4 regions of the Diaphorobacter sp. C33 genome follow, and region 1 is predicted to be linked to each of the others. Evidence: predicted binding sites of a transcription regulator. Region 1 holds the regulator's gene; each other region holds the start of a gene.
What was found. Region 1 encodes sigma-54, which starts transcription at its own class of promoters, with help from an activator protein. Its sites were predicted from a motif close to TGGCANGNAANCTGCTTT; they were not measured.

Region 1 (2,203 bases):
GCCCTTCGCCGGCATCGACCCGATCGCCGTGATCGAGATCCAGCGCATCATTGGCTTTCTCAAGGCGCGCGGCATTGGCGTGCTGATCACCGACCACAACGTGCGTGAGACGCTGGGCATCTGCGACCACGCCTTCATCATCAGCGACGGCCAGGTGCTGGCTCAGGGTACGCCGTCGGACATCGTCGACAACGCGGAAGTGCGCCGGGTGTACCTGGGCGAGCACTTCCGCATGTGAGAGTGATGGGCGACCACGGCGCGATGCAGGACCAGACAGTGGGTTGCAGGCCATGAAGCCCGGCCTGTCGCTGCGCGTCTCGCAGCACCTGGCGCTCACACCGCAGTTGCAGCAGTCGATCCGCCTGCTGCAGCTGTCCACGCTGGAGCTGGCCCAGGAGGTCGAGCAAATGCTCGACGAGAACCCCTTCCTGGAGCGCACGCTGGAAGAGGCCCCGCGCGAGGAGTTCGGCCTGGCCCAGGCCGATGCACCGGTGAGCGAGCAAGACCGAGAAGTTGAAGATGCTATTTATTCAGGAGCTGTCAGCGCAGGGCAGGAAAGCGCTACAAGCCAAAATGATGCAGAAACCTCCACAGCCGAATCCACGGCCGAACCCGCGGACTGGGAAGGCGACGGCTCGGTAGACCTGGCGCCCGACGACAGCGAGTGGGGCGGCGACGCCCCGGCGCGCAACGGTGCCGGCGCGGGGAGCGACGACGAGGTGGACGCCACCGAGCTGGCCCGCAGCCAGGAGTCGCTCACGGCCTTCCTGCATCGCCAGGCGCTGGCGCTGCGCCTGTCCGAGCTGGACATGGCCGCGCTGCGCTTCCTCATCGAATCGCTGAACGACGACGGCTACCTGGACGAGTCGCTGCAGGACCTGGCCGCCAGCCTGGCGGGCACCGAAGACCCCGAGCAACTCGATGAATTGGTGCACCGCTTCACCGTGGCGCTGCGCCTGCTGCAAAGCCTGGAACCCGCGGGCGTGGGCGCGCGCGGCCTGGCCGAATGCCTCACGCTGCAGCTGCGTGCGATGGACCAGGACGAAGAGGGCGACCCCGACGTGATCCAGGCCGCGCTGGCCATTTGCGACCAGCCGCTGGACCTGCTGGCCAAGCGCGACGTGCGCCGCCTGGCGCAGGCCTGCGGCACCAGCGAAGAGCGCACGCGCGCCGCGATGGCCTTGATCGCGCGGCTGGAGCCACGCCCGGGCAGGCGCTTTGCCGACGTGGACCGCAACATCATCGTGCCCGACGTGATCGTCAAGAAAACCGGCCGCGGCGGACAGCAGAACTTCAGCGTGCAGCTCAACCCGGACGTGATGCCGCGCCTGCGCGTGCACGACATCTACGCCGGTGCGTTGCGCGGCGGCCGTGGCGAAGGCCACCAGGCGCTGCAGGCACGGCTGCAGGAGGCGCGTTGGTTCATCAAGAACATCCAGCAGCGTTTTGACACCATCCTGCGCGTGTCGCGCGCCATCGTGGAGCGGCAGAAGAACTTCTTCGTGCATGGCGAACTGGCCATGCGCCCGCTGGTGCTGCGCGACATTGCCGATGAACTGGGCCTGCACGAGTCCACCATCAGCCGCGTGACCACCGCCAAGTACATGGCCACGCCGCAAGGCACCTACGAACTCAAGTATTTCTTCGGCTCGGGGCTGGGCACCGAAACCGGCGGCAACGCCTCCAGCACGGCCGTGCGCGCGCTCATCAAGCAGTTCATCGCGGCCGAGAACCCGCACAAGCCGCTGTCGGACAGCCAGATCGCCGAGATGCTCAAGGAGCAGGGCATTGAATGTGCGCGCCGCACCGTGGCCAAATACCGTGAGGCGCTCAAGATCGCCCCGGCCAACCTCCGCAAGGCACTTTGAACCATGGCACGCGTCGTCTTCGACCTTCCCCCGCACTTCGGCTTCAGTACCGAGCTGCAGATCTACATCAGCCATGTCAACCAGGGCGGACACCTGGACAACGCGCAGTTGCTCAGCCTCGTGTCCGAGGCGCGCGTGCGTTTCTTCAAGTCGCTGGGTTACCCCGAGGCCGACGTGGCGGGCCTGTCCACCGTGGTGGGCGACATCGTGGCGCAGTACAAGTCCGAGGCGTTCCACGGCGAGACGCTGCGCGTGGAGATGACGCCGCAGGACTTCAACCGCTACGGCTTCGACCTCGTCTTCCGGTTGACCGAGAAGAGCCGGGGGCGCGAGAT
Region 2 (2,203 bases), 480 kb from region 1:
TGCTTTAACTGTGCGCGCTCTGTTTCTTCGAGTTCGATATTGTTTACTCAAAACCTCCGACAGGCGCTTGACCGACAATATTGGCTTCCTTGTCCAGCAAGATAATCCAGTCATCCAACGACTTTGAACTGACAAGTGGCATGTAGTGGATATTATCCATTGGTTGCCCAGTTTTTTGAACAGCAATATCAATAGCCGTCTGTTCTTCCGGGGGCCTCGCAGCCCGCAAGGCCGTAATAGGTTTCATACGTGATTGGACTGCGAGGCGACTTTCCTCATAGTTTTGCCACCAACCAGGACGCACACTGGGCTCCATACCCTGCAATGACAGTTCAATGCTGCGAAGTGTGTCATCGCCATCGCGCGGTGCTCGGATGCCCAACACCACAGGCCCCGTCCACGACAATTTGCGAAACTGGGTAGGCGCCTCGTGCAAATCATCGCGGTTAATCTGGACCGCCGAAACAACCACAAAACGATCAACCTCGGCTGCTACCACCACTGGGCGCGCTAATGCAATGCTATATACACCGTAGGCAAGGGCTGCAATTTGCAACAGCGCCACCAATGAAAGGTCTAGTGTCAATTCACGACGCGACTTCGACGGATTGAATAGAACAGCAGTAAGCAGCGGACCGCAGACAACGTCTACACCGATCAGCAACCAGAATAGATGTAGCCCCCCGGCTAATGTACGGAAAGGCGCACCAAACCATAGGCCAAAAACAACAAAAGCCATGAGCAAAGCAATGCACGCACTAATTCCAAAATGGATCAGTACTGCACGGGCGGTTGCCTGGGATTTGAGAAAACGGACCATCATGACGGAAAGCCAAAAGAAAAAAGGACCCCGATTTCCCGGAGCCCTTTTTGTTGGGCTGAAATCAGCCCATCACACAGGTATTAACGGCACTCAGCAGGTGCATACTTGGGCTGCAGCGTGGCGCCGTTCGTAGCACCATCAACTGCAGCCTTGCCCGCCGTGTAGCAAGTCCACTTCAGTGGACCATTCGGAGGCGTACCTGCGGCCAAAACGGCGCCGTTAGCAGTAGGCCACAATTCCAGAATGTTGCTTGCAGCTGGCACCAGAGCGGGCGTGTACGAAATCACCATATGGCCATCAGCCGTGGTGCCAACAATGCTCTCGACATTCTTCGTCAGAGGAGCAGCAGTTGTTCCGCCATTCAGACTGCAAGTACCTGCGGCATTGCAAGGCGCAGCAGCAGCACCTGGCGCAGCCGTTTCCATGCTGGCGAACAAACCACCTGATGCATCAGGCGTGGCATTAGCCGCATTGTCTGCAACGATGGGCTTTTGACCAGAAGCCAGAACCAAGCCCTCAGAAACCTTGGTACGGATCGTATAGTCTTGATAAGCAGGCAGCGCAATGGCGGCCAAAATACCGATGATGGCCACCACGATCATCAATTCGATCAGGGTGAAACCTTGTTGCAGGGTACGCTTCATAAATCCTCCTCAGAATTAGGTAATAGCCCCCGCAGACGAATCCTGCGGGTTGAAAACACTTGAGCAGCTTCTGTGCCAACATCAAAATGCAACCAAACGTTGCAGTGCGCGACATTTTTCACCAGTTTCCTTGACCCAGCAAAGGAAAAACCTAACCAATCGGTCACACGTCGACACATTTGTCACCCTAAGGTGTTCTACGTGGAGAACTACGCAATTCGGTCTGTTAGAAGCAGCGTGGCATTCTGCGACCCGCGGCAGCACCCCTTCTCCCATCAGGCGCTAACGGCTTTTAAAAGCGAAGCGCTAATGATCGCCACACTAGCGTTGCCCTCTGCACGCTCTAGCCTTGCACAAACTCCATCTCGGTACTGGCCAGCGCGATGCGGTCGCCATTTTTGAGGGTGACGGGACTCCCCCCCACCGGGGCCCCGTTCAGCAACGGAAAGTCACCCCCCTCCACATGAGCCAGGACGAAGCCGCTGTGCCGCTTGGTAATGGAAGCCACGGCCACGCCGGGCTTGCCAATGGTGGTAACCACTTTTGTCAGCGCCACCTCACGGCCAGCGGCGGGGCCGTTCATCACCCGTACGGCGGCGCTCAGCACGACTGGAGCAGAGGCCGCAGGCTTGGCCAGCGGCGGCAACATGCCCGGCTTAAAGACCATCGTCTTCTCATAGTCGTGACCAGGCTCTTCGTGCAGGAAGCGGATTTTGTACTTCCCCAATTCCACCGT
Region 3 (2,203 bases), 820 kb from region 1:
CTTTGCCATCCTCGTCTCAGCTGCAGGACAACCCATGACACCGGCTTTCGGCCTCATCATCGTTGGCGATGAAATCCTCTCGGGCAAGCGGGCGGACAAGCACCTCGCTAAGGTCATCGAACTGCTTGCGGCACGCGGGCTTGCGCTGTCCTATGCGGACTACGTAGGCGACGACCGTCCGCGCATCACGGCGGCGCTGCAGCGGGCCTTTGCCTCGTCGGACATCGTGTTCAGTTGCGGCGGCATTGGTGCCACTCCCGACGACCACACGCGCCAGTGCGCGGCGGCCGCATTGCAACGCCCGCTGGTCCTGCACCCCGAGGCCAAGCGCCTAATCACCGAGCGCATGCAGGATGTGGCACGGGAGCAGGGCGAGGCGTTCGACCCCGACCGCGCCGACAATCTGCATCGGCTGAACATGGGCGTTTTTCCTGAGGGCGCGCGCATCATTCCCAACCCTTACAACAAGATCCCCGGCTTCTCGTGTGACGGCCCTGGGGGCGGCATGGTGCATTTCGTGCCGGGGTTCCCGGTCATGGCTTGGCCTATGGTGGACTGGGCACTCCAGCATTACTGTGCCCCGTGGTTCAACCAGCAGCCGCAGATGGAGCGCTCCGTCGTGCTTTACGGCGCGATGGAAGCCGCGCTGACCCCGCTCATGGAGCGGATCGAGGCCGGACATCCGGGGATCAAGGTGTTCAGCCTGCCGAGCGTGGACCATCCGGTGCACGGGCGCCATGTGGAATTGGGCGTCAAGGGGGCCGCTGCCTTGGTGCCTGCCGCGTGGCAGGCGCTGCAGGAAGGTTTGCACCAAACAGGTGCATCCATAGGCCCTGAAATGGTGCGCAAATGGTAAGAAGGTGGGCCACTTAAAATCCTGCACGCGATTGGTGCGCCGCCGCAGGGCTCTGCGCCCGGCTTGCCCCGTACGGGTGTCCCCATTCGCTGGCACGCAAACTGCTTTTCTGTGCGCATCATTGTTGATGAGCACTTCTATCCCTGGAGAACCCTGATGGCCAAGACCGTTGCAGACGTGATGAAGATGGTGAAGGAAAACGAAGTCAAGTTCGTGGACTTCCGCTTCACGGATACCCGCGGCAAGGAACAGCACGTCACCGTGCCGATCTCGCACTTCGACGAAGACAAGTTCGCCTCGGGCCATGCGTTCGACGGCTCGTCGGTCGCCGGCTGGAAGGGTATCGAGGCGTCGGACATGCTGCTCATGCCCGATCCGAACACCGCCAACATCGACCCGTTCTTCGAAGAAACCACCATGATCATGGCGTGTGACGTGGTGGAGCCGGCCGACGGCAAGGCCTACGACCGCGACCCGCGCTCCATCGCCAAGCGCGCCGAGGCGTACCTGAAGGCCTCCGGCATGGGCGACACGGCCTATTTCGGCCCGGAGCCCGAGTTCTTCATCTTCGACGGCGTGCGCTGGAGCACCGATCCCAACCACACCTTCTACGAGATCGAAGAGTACGAAGCCCCCTGGAATACCGGCGCCAAGCTCGAAGGCGGCAACCGTGGCCACCGTCCCACCACCAAGGGCGGCTATTTCCCCGTGCCCCCGGTCGACAGCACACAGGACATGCGCGCAGAGATGTCCCTGATCCTTGAATCCCTGGGCATTCCGGTCGAGGTGTTCCACCACGAAGTGGCCGGTGCCGGCCAGAACGAGATCGGCACCCGGTTCAGCACGCTGGTGGAGCGTGCCGACTGGACCATGCTGCAGAAGTACGTGATCCACAACGTGGCCAACGCCTACGGCAAGACCGCCACCTTCATGCCCAAGCCCTACCACGGCGACAACGGCTCGGGCATGCACGTGCACCAGTCGGTCTGGAAGGACGGCAAGAACCTGTTCGCCGGCGACGGCTATGCGGGTCTGTCGGACTTCGCGCTGTACTACATCGGCGGCATCATCAAGCACGCTCGCGCACTGAACGCCATCACGAACCCGGGCACCAACAGCTACAAGCGTCTGGTGCCGCACTTCGAGGCGCCGGTGAAGCTGGCTTACTCGGCCAAGAACCGCTCGGCCTCCATCCGCATCCCGTTCGTGGCCAACCCGAAGGGCCGCCGCGTGGAAGCGCGCTTCCCCGATCCGCTGATGAACCCCTACCTGGGCTTTGCGGCCCTGCTGATGGCGGGTCTGGACGGCGTGGAAAACAAGATCCACCCGGGCGAAGCCGCTACCAAG
Region 4 (2,203 bases), 1.6 Mb from region 1:
CCACGGTGCGCCGCGCATTCGCCCACGGCGTAGATGCGCGGGTCGGTCACGGTCTGCAGCGTGTCGCTGACGACGATGCCGCGGTTGACGTGCAGGTGCATCTGCTCGGCCAGGGCCGTGTTGGGGCGGATGCCCACGGCCATCACCACAAGCTGGGCGGACACCTCGCTGCCGTCCTTGAAGCGCACCGCGGCCACGCGGCCGTCGCCGCCGGCCACCAGTTCCTGCGTCTGCGCCTGCATGAGGAACTGCATGCCGCGCTCGGCCAGCGACTGCTGCAGCAGCTTGCCCGCCACGTCGTCAAGCTGGCGCTCCATGAGCCACTCGCCCGCATGCACCACGGTGACCTGCATGCCGCGCTTCATGAGGCCGTTGGCCGCCTCCAGGCCCAGCAGGCCGCCGCCGATCACTACGGCGTGCTTGTAGCTGGCGGCAGCGTCGATCATGGCCTGCGTGTCCGCGATGTCGCGGTAAGCCAGCACGCCGGGCAGCTCACGGCCCGGAATGGGCAGCATGAATGGGTTGGAGCCCGTGGCGAGGATCAGCCGGTCGTAGGGCGCCTCGACGGTGCGGCCGTCCTGCGCCACGCCATGCACGGTGCGCCGCGTGCGGTCCACATGGGTCACGGTGCACCCTGCGTGCAGCGTGATGTGGTGGTCCGCATACCAGGACCAGTCGTTGAGGACGATCTCCTCCAGCGTCTGCTCGCCCGCCAGCACGGGCGACAGCAGGATGCGGTTGTAGTTGGGGTGCGGCTCGGCGCCGAACACCGTGATGTCGTAGAGGTCGGGCGCGATCTTGAGCAGCTCTTCCAGCGCGCGCACGCCTGCCATGCCATTGCCCACCATCACCAGCCTGGATTGCTTCACCATCGTCTCCCCGGCGGGAATGCCCCGCGCAGCCACATCAACAAAAAAGGCGTCCGCACGCCGCACCGGGCAGGGGCCTGGTTGCGGGTGGGGACGCCTTCGTCCCGCGAGCCCTGCCTCCGCCGTTGGAGAGGGCACGCGCTGCGGCCTACCGTGGCCGCGCTGGCTTCAATGCAATGGGCGTGCCAGGGTGCGGCGGGGTGAGAGGTGCGCGCTCATGGGATGGGCTGAATAGTCCGCTAGCGCTTGATGGGTAAGCGCGAGAAGCTATGGTTTTAGTAGCAATCGCGCACGTGGCCGGGCGTGGCGGGCTGCGCACCGCCGTGGTGCAAGTGGCGGCGCGATGGTGCGGGCGCTGGCGTCCTGATTGCGCCCGGACCTCGTAGGGGATGTTGTGCCGGTGACACGGCCCCTGCGTGCGCGCCCGATGCACCGCAATTGAACAAAAACAGCGTCCAGCGCTTGCCCCTCAAGCGCTGCCAGCGATGGAATCAGGAGCCGCCTGCCGGCGGTGGTGTTGGGTCCGTCCAGGCGCCGCCCAGCACCTTGTAGAGCGTCACGCGGTTGACCTGCTCGGCCAATTGCAGCGTGATCTGCGCCTGCTGTGCGGCATACAGCGTGCGCTGCGCGTCCAGCACGGCGAGGTAGTTGTCCGCACCGAGGCGAAAGCGTGCATCCGACAGCTGCAGCGTGCGCTGCGTGGCCTGCACCAGCGAGCCCTGCGCCTGCAGGCGCTCAGTGAGCGTGGCGCGCTCGGCCAGCGCGTCGGACACCTCGCGGAAGGCGGTCTGGATGGCCTTCTCGTACTGGGCCACGGCGGTGTCGCGCGTCACCTCGGCCACGCGCAGGTTGGCCTGGTTGCGGCCGGCGTCGAAGATCGGCAGGCGGATCTGCGGTGCGAACGCCCAGGTGCCGTTGCCGCCCTCGAACAGGCCCGACAGCGCATTGCTGGCCGTGCCCACCGAGGCCGTGAGCGTGATCGACGGAAAGAACGCCGCGCGGGCCGCGCCGATATTGGCCGTGGCGCCCTGCAGTGCATGCTCGGCCGCGCGCACGTCGGGGCGGCGCAGCAGCACGCTGGACGGAACGTCTGCAGGCACGGCCAGCAGCGCCGTTGCGGGCGCCGCGGGATCGGCCAGCGCGGGGACGGGGGACCGGGGGGCCGGAACGTCCGCAGTACCGGTGCCGGGAGAGGGCTGGGTTGCAGCCGTGGCCGGGCCCGCCATGGCCGTGACCGACATGGCCGTTTCCACGGTGGCCACGCTGGCGGGCAACAACGCTGGGGGCACGGGCGATCCCACCAGCAGGGCCAAGGCGTTGCGGCTGCGCGCCAG

Region 2: a site for sigma-54 is predicted at 1,528-1,545, ahead of QY917_RS13290 (pilin). Genes of this name have one in related genera too.
Region 3: a site for sigma-54 is predicted at 947-964, ahead of glnA (type I glutamate--ammonia ligase). Genes of this name have one in related genera too.
Region 4: a site for sigma-54 is predicted at 1,040-1,057, ahead of nirB (nitrite reductase large subunit NirB). Genes of this name have one in related genera too.

What each region holds. Positions count from the first base shown of each region.
Region 1 covers NZ_CP129980.1:3,304,785-3,306,987, forward strand. Annotated here, with positions in the region: gene lptB (LPS export ABC transporter ATP-binding protein) at 1-238, shown strand, start outside; gene QY917_RS15575 (RNA polymerase factor sigma-54) at 291-1,868, shown strand; gene QY917_RS15580 (thioesterase family protein) at 1,872-2,203, shown strand, end outside.
Region 2 covers NZ_CP129980.1:2,824,267-2,826,469, forward strand. Annotated here, with positions in the region: gene tfpZ (TfpX/TfpZ family type IV pilin accessory protein) at 44-823, opposite strand; gene QY917_RS13290 (pilin) at 904-1,467, opposite strand; gene QY917_RS13295 (FHA domain-containing protein) at 1,811-2,203, opposite strand, start outside.
Region 3 covers NZ_CP129980.1:444,871-447,073, forward strand. Annotated here, with positions in the region: gene QY917_RS02140 (EI24 domain-containing protein) at 1-38, shown strand, start outside; gene QY917_RS02145 (molybdopterin-binding protein) at 35-856, shown strand; gene glnA (type I glutamate--ammonia ligase) at 1,013-2,203, shown strand, end outside.
Region 4 covers NZ_CP129980.1:1,702,197-1,704,399, reverse strand. Annotated here, with positions in the region: gene nirB (nitrite reductase large subunit NirB) at 1-872, opposite strand, end outside; gene QY917_RS08080 (efflux transporter outer membrane subunit) at 1,361-2,203, opposite strand, start outside.